DNA from 4 places in the Frateuria sp. GZRe12 genome. Region 3 is predicted to be linked to each of the others. Evidence: predicted binding sites of a transcription regulator. Region 3 holds the regulator's gene; each other region holds the start of a gene.
What was found. The regulator sigma-54, encoded in region 3, starts transcription at its own class of promoters, with help from an activator protein. The targets are predictions, from matches to a motif close to TGGCACGNGCNTTGC.

Region 1 (3,481 bases), on a different contig from region 3:
CTCGTCATCGTCATCGGCAATCCGCACGGAAACCGTAGGCACGCGGCCGGCGCCGGCCAGTGCCGGTTGCGGCGCGCTGCGCATCAGCCCCTTGAGCAGCGGGCGCAGGAGACCGAAAGCGACGATCAACGCGATCAGCACGCCGATGGCCTGCTTGATCAGGTCCAGCGCGCCGGGGCGCTGCCACAGCGGCAGTTGCTCGGGCGCGTCGGCGGCCGGGGCGGTACGGAAAGCCTGGTTGATGACGCTCACGCTGTCGCCGCGGGCCTGGTCGAAGCCGACCGCGTTCTTGGCCAGCTGGGTGAGGTGGTCCAGTTCCTGCGGCGTGAACGGCACGCTGGCGTCGCCCTTGGGGCCGCTCACGGTCTTGTTGTCGACCACCACCGCCACGCTCAGGCGCGCCAGCCGTCCGGCCGGATCGCTGGTGTGGCTGATGGTGCGGTCCAGTTCGTAGTTGCGGGTGGCGCTGGAGGAGCTGTCGCCGGTGTTGGTCTGCGCGGTGGCGGTGGCCGGCGCTACGGCGGCCTTGCCGCCGGCGTTGGGATTGGCCGCGGTCGGCTGCGCGGCCATGACCGGCGGCTGGTTGCTGAGCGCGCCGGGCACGCCACCGTCGGCGGCCGTGCCGTCGGCGTGGTGTTCGCTGCTGGTCTGTTCGCTGCGCAGGGCCGGGTGTTCGTGGTCGAAGGTTTCGCTGGCCTTTTCGGTGGCGCTGAAGTCCAGGTCCACCGAGACCTGCGCGTGCACCTTGCCGGGGCCGACCAGCGGCGTGAGCAGTTCCTCGATGCGCTGCGCGTAGCTGTTTTCGATCCGCGTGGCCAGGCGCAGGCGGCTGTCGCCGACCGCGGCCGCGCTGTCCGGATCGCTGCCGGTGAGCAGCTGGCCCTGCTGGTCGATCACCGACACCTGCCTGGCGTCCAGGTCGGGTACCGAGGCGGCGACCAGGTGCACGATCGCCGCCACCTGGCTTGCGTCCAGTTGCCGACCCGGATAGAGCGTGACCAGCACCGAGGCGCTGGCCTCGCGGCTGTCGCGGATAAAGGCGGACGGCTTGGACAGCGCCAGGTGCACGCGCGCGGCGCGCACGCCCTGCAGGCTGCCGATGGTGTTGCCCAGGTCGGTCTCCAGCATCTGCTGGTAGCGCGTGCGCTCGGCCAGATCGCTCATGCCGAACGGCGAATCGGCCTGCGGCACGGTGTTCGTTGCGGTGCCCTGCGGCAGCCCCTGCCCGGCCAGGCGCAGGCGCACCGCGGCGAGGTCCGAGGCCGGCACCATGATCGAGCTGCCGTCGTTGCCGAGCTGGTAGGGGGTATTGGTCGACTGCAGCGCCTGGGTGATCGCGGCGGCGTCCTGCTGGCCCAGGCCGGCGTAGAGCAGGCCCCAGTTGGGCCCGCGCGACCACAGCACCACCGCCACGCCCAGCGCGACGGCCGCGGCCATGCCGACCAGCAGCAGCAACTGGCGCGAGGCGGGGCTGCGCGCGAGCTGCTTGAGGTCGAAGCGGCTGGCAGAGCTGTCGGTGGTGGCGATGGCGTTGTCAGCCATGGGAGCGAATCATCCGTAAAGCAAAAGGGGAGAACGTGGTGCCGGCGCTTACACCGGCATGTTCATGATTTCCTTGTAGGCATCGACCAGCTTGTTGCGCACTTCGGTCATCGTGCGCAGCGAGAGGTCGGCCTTCTGGATCGCCACCATCGTGCGGCCCAGGTCCGCGCCCGGATCGCCGCGCTCGAATGCCGCCGCCATCTGGCCCGCCTGCTGCTGGCTCTGGCCGACGCTGCCGATCGACTCCTTCAGCAGCGCACCGAAGTCCGCCTTCGCCGCTGGCGCCGCCTTCAGCGCGCTCTCCGCCGGACGCACCTGGCTTGAGATCTGGCGCATCTGGGCGAGCAGGTTGTTGACGTCGATCGTGCTCATGTCGGGTTTCCGGCGCGTGGCGGGGTTCGGAGGTGTGACTGCACGAGGCGTGCCACGAGGAGGGAACAGGGAACGGGAGCGTGCAGTTCAGGCGGAGTGCGTCGCGGGCAGTGGCCAGGCGGAAGCGGGTGTTGGGTAATACGGGGTCGACGAACCGACGCGCGGCCGTCGTTCCCCGCTCCCCGTCTTACGCAGCCAGGCTGTTCTGCAGGCCGTACTTGCGCAGCTTTTCCACCAGCGTGGTGCGCTGCATGTGCAGCAGCTTGGCCGCGTGGGCGACCACGCCGCCGGTGACGTCCAGCGCCTGGCGGATCAGGCCCACTTCGATGTCGGCCAGATGGTCCTTGAGGTCCAGCCCGCCCTCGGGCAGCAGCGTCGCGTCGGGCGACACCGCCACGGCGGCGGCCATCGACGCCGGCATCGGCGCGCCATCCATCAGCGCCAGCAGCGAGGCGCCCTGCGCTTCCTCCACGGCCTGGCGGCCGCGGTACTTCTCCGGCAGATCGCTGGCGCGGATCTCGCCGTGCGGGTAGAGGATCGCGAGGCGCTCGACCAGGTTGCACAGCTCGCGCACGTTGCCCGGCCAGCCGTACTGATGCAGCGCATTCACCGCGCCGGCAGAGAAGCGCACGCTGCCCAGGCCGCGGCGGGCCAGGCGCTGGTTGAATTCGCCGATCAGCACCGGCAGGTCGTCCAGGTGCTCGCGCAGCGCGGGCATTTCCAGCGGGAACACGGACAGGCGATAGAACAGGTCCTCGCGGAACTGGCCGTTGGCGATGGCCTGCTCCAGGTTGCGATGGGTGGCGGCGATGATGCGCACGTCGCAGCGCTGGCTCTTGGTGCCGCCGACGCGCTCGTACACGCGCTCCTGCAGCACGCGCAACAGCTTGACCTGCATGGTCAGGCTCATGTCGCCGATCTCGTCCAGGAACAGCGTGCCGCCCTCGGCCATCTCGAAGCGGCCCTTGCGGGTGCTGATCGCGCCGGTGAAGGCGCCTTTCTCGTGACCGAAGAGCTCGCTCTCCAGCAGCTCGGCCGGGATCGCGCCGCAGTTGATCGCCACGAACGGCTTGTCGCGACGCGGCGAACACTCGTGGATGGTGCGCGCGACCATTTCCTTGCCGGTGCCGGACTCGCCCAGCACCAGCACGGACGAATCGAATGGCGCGACCTGGCGGATCAGCGCGTTGACGCGGCGCATCGGCGCGGACTCGCCGACGAAGCGCAGCTCGCCGCGACGGCCGCCGAGCAAGCGCGCGTACAGGCTGCGCATCACCTCGGCCAGCTGCTCGTAGCGCAGGGGGAACTCGACCATCCCCACGCGGGCGGCGAAGGGCGAGCTCGCAGCGCACAGGCGAGCGGCCCAGGCCGAGTCGCTGGCCAGCAGCACCGGCACGTGGCTGGCGGCGTCGCCCAGCAGCGCGAACTGGCGCTCGGCTTCCGAAGCGTCCTCGACCGTACCGACGTAGACGGCGCGCCAGGCGTGGGTCGATTCCTCCACCGCGGTGCAATCCTCGCCCCGCTGCGGGTGGTAACCGAGAAAGTGCAGCGCCGACAGGATGGACTC
Region 2 (3,481 bases), on a different contig from region 3:
CGGGCCTGCTGCACGTCCTGGCCCTGCCGAAGCTGCGCGACCTTCTCGCTGGCGCTGGAAAGCGCCTCGGCGCTCCTGCCCATGGCGCTGTTGGCCTGGCTGACGCCGGACTGTGCGTGCTCCAGGCGCTGCATGCCCTGCTGCACGTCCACGTCCAACTGGCGGGAGAAATCCCCGATGGAGCCGGTGACCGTCTCGATCTCGGTGGTGGCCTGGGTGGTCTTTTCGGCCAGTTGCTTGACCTCGTCGGCGACCACCGCGAAACCGCGGCCAGCTTCGCCCGCGCGGGCGGCCTCGATGGCAGCGTTCAGCGCGACCAGATTGGTCTGGTGGGCGATCTCCTGCACCGCGCCGGTGAGCTTGCGGATCTGCCCGACCTGCTCGGCCAGGCGCGCCTGGTTGCGGTTCATCGCCGACAGCGCGCTGCGCAGGAGGCGCAACTGGCCATCCAGCTCGCTCACGCCGGCGCTGCCGGTCTGGCGGGCCTGCTCGACCTGCGCCAAGCCGTTGGCGACCTGCTGCAGGGCCGTCGAGATTCCGGCGCTGGCGTCCGTCAAGCGGCCGACGCCATCGCGGCTTTCCTGGGTGGCCTTGTCCAGCGCGGACTGCTCGCGCCCCAGGACCTGCGCGGCGGCCAGCACCAGTCCCTGCTGCTCCAGGGTCTGCAGCGCCAGCGCGGACGGCTGGCCGGCGTCGAGACGGGCCAGCAGCGGGGCCAGCGCGCGGGCGACCGCCGGATGCTGGTTCGACAACTGTTCGAGGCGGGCCTCGTCGCCAGCGGCGGCCGCTTGGACCAGCGCGGCCAGGGACTGGCTACGGATCAGGCTCATGTGGATTGCGGTTCCTGCGGATGAATGTTCAGGACATCGTCTGGATGCGTCGAAACTTGAACAAGCAATGCATGTGCCACCGGCGCTTGTGCGCGTCATCCGGAAAAACATGGCGCAGCCGGGCGGTTGCGGGCCGAACCTCAAGAGCCGGGCCAGGCCGCCGATACGCAGGGGCTAGTCCTTACTTTGCTGGAGACACGCATGGCCGGCGCGCTGCTGGAAAACGTCGAACGCCAGACCCGCCTGGCCGGGCACAACCGGGTGGCGATGCTGCTGTTCCGGCTGGGCGATGCGCAGCTGTTCGGCATCAACGTGTTCAAGGTGCGCGAGGTTCTGCGCCGCCCGCCACTGGAACGCATGCCGGGCGCACACGCGCTGATCGCCGGTAGCTGCGACTACCGCGGGCAGACCATCCCGGTCATCGACCTGGCCGCCGCGCTGGGTTATCCGGCGCTGGTCGACGAGCCGTCCGCGCACCTGATGGTCACCGAGTTCAGCCGCACGGTGCAGGGCTTCCTGGTATCCGATCTGAAGAACATGGTCCATTGCGAGGGCGAGTCGCTGGTCGCGCCCAGTCCCGCGCTGGGCTTCGGCCCGCGCGTCAACGCGGTGACCCGGATCAACGGCGCGCTGGTGGCGGTAGTGGACGTGGAACACGTGCTGGCGAGCATCGACGGCGCGCCGGGCGAGCTGTCCACCCAGATGCAGCGCGCTGCCGGCGCCCACACGCTGCGCCCGCGCCGCGTGCTGGTGGCGGACGATTCGGTGGTCGCGCGCCGCCGCCTGATCAGCATCTTCCAGCAGATGAACATCGAGTGCGTGGTGGCCCAGGACGGCCGCGAGGCGCTCGATCGGCTGAACGAGCTGGCCGCGGCACCGCCGGGGGAGGGCGTCAACCTGGTGGTATCGGACATCGAGATGCCGCGGCTGGACGGTTATGCGCTGACCCGCGCGATCCGCGAGACACCCACATTGCGGCGGCTCAAGGTCGTACTGCACAGCTCGCTGAGCGGCCTGTTCAACGAGGCGATGGTGCGCGAGGTCAACGCCGACCGCTTCATCGCCAAGTTCCAGCCGGACCTGCTGGCCCAGGCGGTGATCGACCTGCTGCCCGAGGAAGACCTCGCGTAGGGTCCGTCAGGCCTGCGCTTCCGGCGGCCTGATGGCGCGCAAAAGCCCGCCCTGAAGGGCCGTCGGAAAACCGACTCCGCGGCGGAGGCGACATCCCGCCGCCCCGCGTAAAGCCAGCCACGGCAAGGCTTTGCGCCCCCATGGCACACAACTTGCCTCAAGCCCCGTGCGGACGAATCGACCGCGCGGAGGCAAGCGATGAGCCAACCCATCGACAACCTGTTCGGCATGCACACCGGCGCGCTCGCGCTGTGGCAGCGCCGTACCGAGGTGCTGGCCAGCAACCTGGCCAACGCCGACACGCCCGGCTACCTCGCCCGCGACGTCGACTTCCGCAAGGCACTGGCCGCCGCCGGCGGCAATAACGACGGCAGCCTGCCGCTGGCCGCGCCGACCCAGGGCCAGATCGATCCGGTGGCGCAGGCGCGCGACACGCTGTCCTACCGCGTGCCGACCCAGCCGAGCATGGACGGCAACACCGTCGACGCACAGCAGGAGCAGGCCGCCTTCGCCGCCAACAGCGTCCACTACCAGGCAAGCATGGCCTTCATCACCGCGCAGATCCGCATGCTGCGGACCGCCATCACCGGAGGCCAGGGCTGATGTCGCTGTTCAACATCTTCAACGTCGCCGGCTCCGGCATGGCGGCGCAGTCCACCCGGCTCAACACCGTGGCCAGCAACCTGGCCAACGCCGACAGCGTGGCGAGTACGCCCGATGCCGCCTACCGCGCCAAGGAGCCGCTGTTCGCCGCGATCCGCAACGGCCTGGACGGCCAGCCGGCCGAAGCCGGCAGCGAGGGCGTCAAGGTGCTCGGCGTCACCGAGAGTCCGAATGCCATCACCAGCCGCTACGAGCCGGGCAACCCGCTGGCCGATGCCGACGGCTACGTCTACCAGAGCAACGTCAACCCGGTGGACGAGCTGGTCAACATGATTTCCGCCTCGCGTTCGTACCAGAACAACGTCGAGGTGATGAACACCGCGCGCCAGCTGATGCAGAAGACGCTGGACCTCGGGAAATAAGGAACGGCCATGAGCGACCTCGCGATCAATTCCAGCAATGCCGCCGGTGCCGCCGGGGCACTTGGCCAGACCAAGACCCTAAGCCAGGCCGACTTCCTGAGCCTCTTGATCCAGCAGATGCGCAACCAGGATCCGACCCAGCCGATGGATTCCTCGCAGATGGTGAGCCAGCTGGCACAGATCAACCAGGTCTCGGCCACGCAGAACCTGCAGACCTCCTTCGACGCGCTGTCGCAGTCGATGCAGGGCAACCAGTTGCTGCAGGCCTCCAGCATGGTAGGGCGCAACGTGACCGTGCCTTCGGCGGTCGGGCGCCTGCAGGGCGGCAGTCTCGATGGCGCGGTGAACGTGCCCGATGGCGGCGGCCGCACGCTGGTGCAGATCGTGGACAACGCCGGCGACGTGGTGCGCACGATCGACCTGGGCACGCAGACCGCGGGCCTTGCCGACTTCCACTGGGACGGCACCGGGAACGACGGCCAGCCGCTGCCCCCG
Region 3 (3,481 bases):
CCGCGCCTGCCGCGGCCCCGGCCCCGGCCACCAGTGCACCCGCGCCCGCCACCAGCACCGGGCAGCCCTGACCGATGCTCGCTGCCGAAGGCCTGCAGAAACGCTACCGCTCGCGCCAGGTCGTGCGCGATTTCGGTTTTTCGATCCGCCAGGGCGAAGTGGTCGGCCTGCTCGGCCCCAACGGCGCCGGCAAGACCACCTGCTTCTACATGGTGGTGGGCCTGGTCGAAGCCGACGGCGGCACCATCCGGCTGGACCGCCAGGACATCACCGGCCTGCCCATGCACTCGCGCGCACGGCTGGGCATTGGCTACCTGCCGCAGGAAGCCTCGGTATTCCGCCGGTTGTCGGTGGCCGACAACATCATGGCCGTGCTGGAGCTGCGCGAGGGCCTCAGCGCCCGCCAGCGCAACGAACAGCTCGAAGGGCTGATGGACGAGCTGAAGATCGCCCATATCGCCGGCCAGAAAGGCATCAGCCTCTCCGGTGGCGAGCGCCGCCGCGTGGAGATCGCCCGCGCGCTGGCCGCGCAGCCGCGCTACATGTTGCTGGACGAGCCGTTCGCCGGCGTCGACCCGATTTCGGTGGGCGAGATCCAGCGTATCGTGCGGCACCTGAAGGAACGCGGCATCGGCGTCCTCATCACCGACCACAACGTGCGCGAGACGCTGGGCATCTGCGATCGCGCCTACATCCTGAACGATGGCGAGGTGCTCTCGCGCGGCACGCCGGCGCACATCCTTGCCGACGAAAAGGTGCGCGAAGTCTACCTGGGACGCGAATTCAAGCTGTGAAGCGGTGATGTGACGCAGGGACCGTCGGAGCCTGCCATCGCTATGGTCGCGTCACACCCACCGGGGTAGGATGACCGCAAGTCTCTCCCCAACGGCTGGCATGAAACCCGGGCTCCAGTTCCGACTCAACCAACAGCTCACCCTGACGCCGCAGTTGCAGCAGGCGATCCGGCTGTTGCAGCTGTCGCAGCTGGAGCTGGAGGCGGAACTGCGGCAGATTGCCGAGGGCAACCCGCTGCTGGAGTTCGAGGAGGAGTCGGCGCCGGGCGAAACCGAGGAAGAAAGTTTCTCCGCCGCCCCGGTCGAAGCGCCGACCGTCGACCACAACGCGGACGACGCCGCGGACTGGGGCGAAGCCGACGCCCCGGCCGAGGCGCCGATCGATTTCTCGCTCGGCAGCAGCGCGCCTTCGGGCAGCCGCGGCGACGAGGATTTCGAACCGCAGAACGCCGCGCCCGAGACCCTGCAGGAACACCTGCTGTGGCAGTTGAACCTTTCGCCCTTCAACACGCGCCAGCGGCTGATCGCCACCGTCATCATCGACGCGCTCAACGCAGACGGCTACCTCGCCGAAGGCATCGAAGGCGTGCTCGCCGCCCTGCCGGCGGATCTCGATGCGACAAGCGACGAAGTCGAGACGGTACGTCGCCAGTTACAGCGTTTCGATCCCACCGGCATCGCCAGCCTGGACCTGCGCGACTGCCTGCGCGTGCAGCTGGAGCAGTTCGACGCCGCTACGCCGCATCGCGGGCTTGCGCTGCAGATCGTCGCAGGCGAACTGGAACTGCTCGCGCGCAACGACATCGCCAAGCTCGCGCGCAAGTTGCGTGCGAGCGAGGAAGAAGTCGCCGCCGCGGCGCTGCTGATCCGCAGCCTGGATCCGCGTCCCGGCGCCGCGCTGGACGCCACGCCGGTCGAGTACGTGGCGCCGGACGTCTACGCCTACAAGGAAGGCAACCGCTGGAAGGTCAGCCTCAACCCGGACTGCCAGCCGCGGCTCGGCCTCAACCAGCACTACTGCAGCCTGATCGCGCAGGCGCGTGGCGAGGACGCCAGCTGGATGCGCGGGCAGTTGCAGGAAGCACGCTGGCTGATCAAGAGCCTCGAATCGCGCGCCGAAACGTTGCTGAAGGTCGCCGATGCGATCGTGCGCCGGCAGAGCGCCTTCCTGGACTACGGCCCGGAAGCGATGCATCCGCTGGTGCTGCGCGAAGTGGCGGAAGAGGTCGGCATGCACGAGTCGACCATCTCGCGCGTGACCACGCGCAAGTACATCCACACGCCGCGCGGCACCTTCGAGCTCAAGTACTTTTTCTCCAGCGGCGTCTCCACCGAGGACGGCGGTGGCGCCTCGGCCACCGCCATCCAGGCGATGATCAAGAAACTTATCGACGGCGAGGACACACGCAAGCCGTTGTCCGACCAGGCCCTGGCCGAGGAGCTCAACCGCAAGGGCATCCAGGTCGCGCGCCGCACCGTGGCCAAATACCGCGAGGCCCTTCGCATCCCCAGCTCGAGCGAGCGACAACGCGCCGGCTGACCGGCGCCTGAAACCCACCACTTGGAACCGGCCCGAACGATCCCATACCGAATGAAGACCGGCATGCCGGCACCAATCACCGGCATGCGAACCCGCCGCCCCACGGCGGCCTGTACCAGAGGAGGCGCCCCATGCAGTTCCAACTCACCGGCCAGCAGATCGAAGTCACCCCCGCCCTGCGTGCGCATGCCGAATCCCGGCTCGATCGCCTGACCCGCCTCGACGAACGGTGCCTGGGCCTGAGCATGGTGCTGTCGATCGACAAGCTGCAGCACTGCGCCGACGCCACCCTCAGCACCACCGGTGCCGCCCTGCATGCGGCGGCCTGCGGCGCCGACATGTATGCCTCCATCGACATGGTGTTCGACAAGCTCGCCGCGCAACTGCGCCGCCACCGCGACAAGGTGACCGACAAGCATCAGCAGGAAGCCCGGGAAGCGCGCCAGATCGGCTGATCCGTCCCGCACCAGGCAAAGGAGACCCGCCCCGGTGGCGGGTCTTTTTTTGCTCGAAGCGCGACACCACGGGCCAAGCCCCGCCGCGACCGCGGGAGGAAGATCCCGAGACAGGGGCGGATAGCCGCCCTCGGGACGCCCGCCCAGTCCGCCCTCCCCCGCATAGCTGGCACAATGGCGCCCATTGCCACCCGGCAGGGACACCCCTTGGAACGCCTGACCGCACGACAACTCTTCGACGGCGTCCACGAGCGCATGGGCCTGCGCTGGGTGGCAGGCATGCGTGGCGAAGGGCGCGTGCTCGAGCCTGGCGCCACCGCCACGCGCCGCCCGTCGCTGATCGGCTACCTCAACGTGATCTACCCCAACAAGGTGCAGATCATCGGTACCGAGGAACTCAACTGGCTGGACAGCCTGGATTCGCGCCAGCGTTGGGAAGCGATGCACAAGATCGCCGCCTACCAGCCGGTGGCACTGATCGTGACCAAGGACCAGACCATTCCGTCGGACCTGCGCGAGGTGGCCGAGGAGACCCACACTCCGCTGTGGATCAGCTCCAAGCGCGGCCACGAACTCCTGACCTGGATGCAGTACCACTTGGCGCGCCTGCTGGCGCCCCGGATCACCCTGCACGGCGTGTTCCTGGAAGTGTTCTCGATCGGCGTGCTGATCACCGGCGAGTCCGGCTCGGG
Region 4 (3,481 bases), on a different contig from region 3:
ATTCGCGACCGGATCAGGCTCGGTGGTTGCTCTACTGCCATGGCGACGCCGTTCGTATGCAGCGGCCGGAGTGGTCCGCGTGCGTGCAGGCATGGTAGGCACACGCGGCGTGCGTGTGGCGTGGGGATTGCTCGTGCCCGCTCGCGATGCCGACGACGAAGCGATCCTTCCGCGACCGTGCTCGGGTGTACGCTGTTGTGACCAGTCGCCGGGGAGGGCGCAGGGATGAAGCTACGAGCGACGAGACGGGTCGCTGTGTGTTTGCTGGTTGCGGCACTCGGTGGGGGCGCCGTGCAGGCGTCCGGATCCACGGCAGCCGAGACGCAGGTGCGCGAATACCATGCGCGGGTCGCGCTGGATGTCGATGCGGAGGGCAAGGTTTCCTCCGTCCTGTTGCCTCCGGAGGTACCTTCGGTGCTGGTAGCGGCAGCCCGGGAAACCATCTCGCATTGGCGTTTCAAGCCGCCCGTACGCGACGGCCGCGCGGTTACTGCGCGTACCTGGGCGACGACGGTGTTGCAGGTGGTCCCGCAACCGTCCGGCGATTACCGGCTGCGCGTGGTGTTCCAGTCGAACGGCCCGGGAATGGCATGCCCGGCACCCCGCTACCCGGTCGAGGCAGCCGTGGGAGGAAGCCAGGGAAACCTGGTCATGGAAGCCACTGCGCAGCCGGACGGCAGCTTGGCGGATATCGAAATGGTCAGCCATCAGTTGAAGAGGGCCTATACCTCGGCCTTCGAGAAGTCGGTCCGCACGGCCTTGGCCCAATGCCAGGTCTCGCCGGAGCTGGTCGACGGAAAGCCGGTAGCGACGCGTATGCGTCTCCCGTTCGTCTTTAAATTGCACCGGCTTTCAGCCCAGGAGTTCTCGGCGATCCGGAACGGCGCGGGTGTCGGCAGCGAGCCCGCCGACGACGATGCCGCCAGCCCCGCCGATCAGGCCGTTGCCCTGAACAGTCCCGTGCAGCCGCTTGAGCCAGCAAGCTGGGGAGCCGGCGTGACCGGCGAAGGCGCGCCTCAGCCGCCCGCCGGCAGCCACAGCAGCAACGCCACGCCCAACGCGATGCGGTAGATCGCGAACGGCGTGAAGCGGTGCGTGCGGATGTAGCCAAGCAGCCACTTCACCGCGGCGAAGGCGACGATGGCCGATACCACGAAACCGACCACCAGCGCGTTCCAGTCCTCGTGCACCGCACCGCCGTTCTTCACCACCTTGAGCAGCTCGTAGCCGGTAGCGGCGTACATGGTCGGGATGCCGACCAGGAAGGCGAATTCGGTCGCCGCGGCGCGATTGCTGGTGCCGGCCAGCAACGCGGCGAAGATGGTCGCGGCCGAGCGCGAGGTGCCGGGGAAGACCCCGGCGAGCATCTGCGCGATGCCGACCAGGATCGCTACCGTCCAGGTGACCTCGCGCCGCTCCGGCTGGCGCGCCGCGACCGCCTCGGCACCGAGCATCCAGAAGCCGCCGATGACCAGCGCCCAGGCGATCGGCGTGACCGTGTCGGGCAGGGTGAAGCCGAGCTTCACCGCGATGAAGCCGAGCACCGCGGTGATCAGGAAGGCCACCGTGAGCTTGGCCAGGTAATCGCGGTTGACCGGGTCGCGCCACTGGGTCAGCAACTGCCACAGGCGCTTCCAGTAGATCAGTGTCACCGCCAGGATCGCGCCCGCCTGGATGCCGATGTTGAACAGGTCCGAGCGCTGGCCCAGGCCCAATTGTTCGGCGATCAGCAGGTGTCCGGTCGAGGAAATCGGCAGGAATTCGGTAATGCCCTCGATGATGCCGAGCAGGATGACGCGGATCAGGTCGCTCACTAAGGGCTCTCCGGTGCGGCGGTAAAGCGGCATAGCTTACGGGGAAGCGGGCACGGCGGCGTGAGGCCGGTTTGCTTGAAGATGGTGCAAATACATGCGCGTCGATGGTGCAATAATGTCACGGAAGACGGCGCTTTGGAGCCGGAAGAGGGGCCCGACACGCATGCGCCTACGCCTCCCCGGGACGGTGTCGGCGAGGCGGGGCTGGCACGCGCATTGCAGTAACGCCGCCATACCTTTTCACCGCTCCGAGGCTCTTTGCCCATGACCGCCCAGAAAGTGCTCGACCTGATCGCCGAACACGACGTCGAATTCGTCGACCTGCGTTTTGCCGACATGCTCGGCAAGCACCACCACGTCACCTTCCCCGCGCACGCCATCGACGAGGGCACGTTCGAGGACGGCAAGATGTTCGACGGCTCCTCTATCCCGGGCTGGAAGGGCATCAACGAGTCGGACATGGTGCTGCTGCCCGATCCGGACACCGCGCACCTGGATCCGTTCTCCTCGCACACGCAGCTGATCCTGCACTGCGACGTGCTCGAGCCTTCGACCATGCAGGCCTACGGCCGCGACCCGCGCTCGATCGCCAAGCGCGGCGAGGCGTTCCTGAAGTCCACCGGCATCGCCGACACCGCCTTTTTCGGCCCGGAGCCGGAATTCTTCATCTTCGACTCGGTGCGCTGGCAGAACGACATGGGCCGCGTGTTCTACGAGATCGGCTCGGAAGAGGCGGCGTGGAGCTCGCGCTACAAGTACGACGGCCAGAACACCGGCCATCGCCCGGGCGTGAAGGGCGGCTACTTCCCCGTGTCGCCGGTCGACTCGCTGGGCGACCTGCGCGCGGACATGTGCAAGGTGCTCGAGTCGCTCGGCCAGGTGGTCGAGGTGCACCACCATGAGGTGGCCAACGCCGGCCAGTGCGAGATCGGCGTCAAGTTCAACACGCTGGTGAAGAAGGCCGACGAGCTGATGACGATGAAGTACGTCATCAAGAACGTCGCGCACCAGAACGGCAAGACCGTCACCTTCATGCCCAAGCCGATCGTCGGCGACAACGGTTCGGGCATGCACGTGCACCAGTCGCTGGCCAAGGACGGGCAGAACCTGTTCGCCGGCGAGCTTTACGGTGGCCTGTCGCAGATGGCGCTCTGGTACATCGGCGGCATCTTCAAGCACGCCAAGGCGATCAACGCCTTCGCCAACTCCACCACCAACAGCTACAAGCGCCTGGTGCCGGGCTTCGAGGCGCCGGTGATGCTGGCCTACTCGGCGCGTAACCGCTCGGCGAGCTGCCGCATCCCGTACGTGTCCAGCCCGAAGGGCCGCCGCATCGAGGTGCGCTTCCCCGATCCGATGAACTCCGGCTACCTGGTGTTCACCGCGCTGATGATGGCCGGCCTGGACGGCATCATCAACAAGATCGACCCGGGCGCGCCGGCCGACAAGGACCTCTACGACCTGCCGCCGGAGGAAGAGAAGAACATCCCGCAGGTCTGCGCAAGCCTGGACGAGGCGCTCGCCGCGCTGGACAGGGACCGCGAGTTCCTCAAGGCCGGCGGCGTGTTCACCGACGACTTCATCGATGCCTACATCGAGGTGAAGATGAAGGAAGTCACTGCCTATCGCGCCAGCACGCATCCGCTGGAATTCCAGATGTACTACGC

Region 1: a site for sigma-54 is predicted at 1,955-1,969, ahead of fliE (flagellar hook-basal body complex protein FliE). Genes of this name have one in related genera too.
Region 2: a site for sigma-54 is predicted at 2,103-2,117, ahead of flgB (flagellar basal body rod protein FlgB). Genes of this name have one in related genera too.
Region 4: a site for sigma-54 is predicted at 2,020-2,034, ahead of glnA (type I glutamate--ammonia ligase). Genes of this name have one in related genera too.

Annotation. Positions count from the first base shown of each region.
Region 1 is NZ_JBHZGI010000007.1:109,915-113,395, reverse strand. Features, by position in the region: gene fliF (flagellar basal-body MS-ring/collar protein FliF) at 1-1,542, opposite strand, end outside; gene fliE (flagellar hook-basal body complex protein FliE) at 1,591-1,914, opposite strand; gene ACFWZ4_RS14835 (sigma-54 dependent transcriptional regulator) at 2,102-3,481, opposite strand, start outside.
Region 2 is NZ_JBHZGI010000007.1:92,069-95,549, forward strand. Features, by position in the region: gene ACFWZ4_RS14745 (methyl-accepting chemotaxis protein) at 1-830, opposite strand, end outside; gene ACFWZ4_RS14750 (chemotaxis protein) at 1,032-1,961, shown strand; gene flgB (flagellar basal body rod protein FlgB) at 2,160-2,564, shown strand; gene flgC (flagellar basal body rod protein FlgC) at 2,564-2,986, shown strand; gene ACFWZ4_RS14765 (flagellar hook assembly protein FlgD) at 2,996-3,481, shown strand, end outside.
Region 3 is NZ_JBHZGI010000006.1:110,991-114,471, forward strand. Features, by position in the region: gene lptA (lipopolysaccharide transport periplasmic protein LptA) at 1-71, shown strand, start outside; gene lptB (LPS export ABC transporter ATP-binding protein) at 75-794, shown strand; gene ACFWZ4_RS13850 (RNA polymerase factor sigma-54) at 895-2,334, shown strand; gene hpf (ribosome hibernation-promoting factor, HPF/YfiA family) at 2,466-2,789, shown strand; gene hprK (HPr(Ser) kinase/phosphatase) at 2,964-3,481, shown strand, end outside.
Region 4 is NZ_JBHZGI010000002.1:552,963-556,443, forward strand. Features, by position in the region: gene ACFWZ4_RS08305 (CHASE3 domain-containing protein) at 1-41, opposite strand, end outside; gene ACFWZ4_RS08310 (energy transducer TonB) at 328-1,071, shown strand; gene ACFWZ4_RS08315 (undecaprenyl-diphosphate phosphatase) at 1,017-1,814, opposite strand; gene glnA (type I glutamate--ammonia ligase) at 2,079-3,481, shown strand, end outside.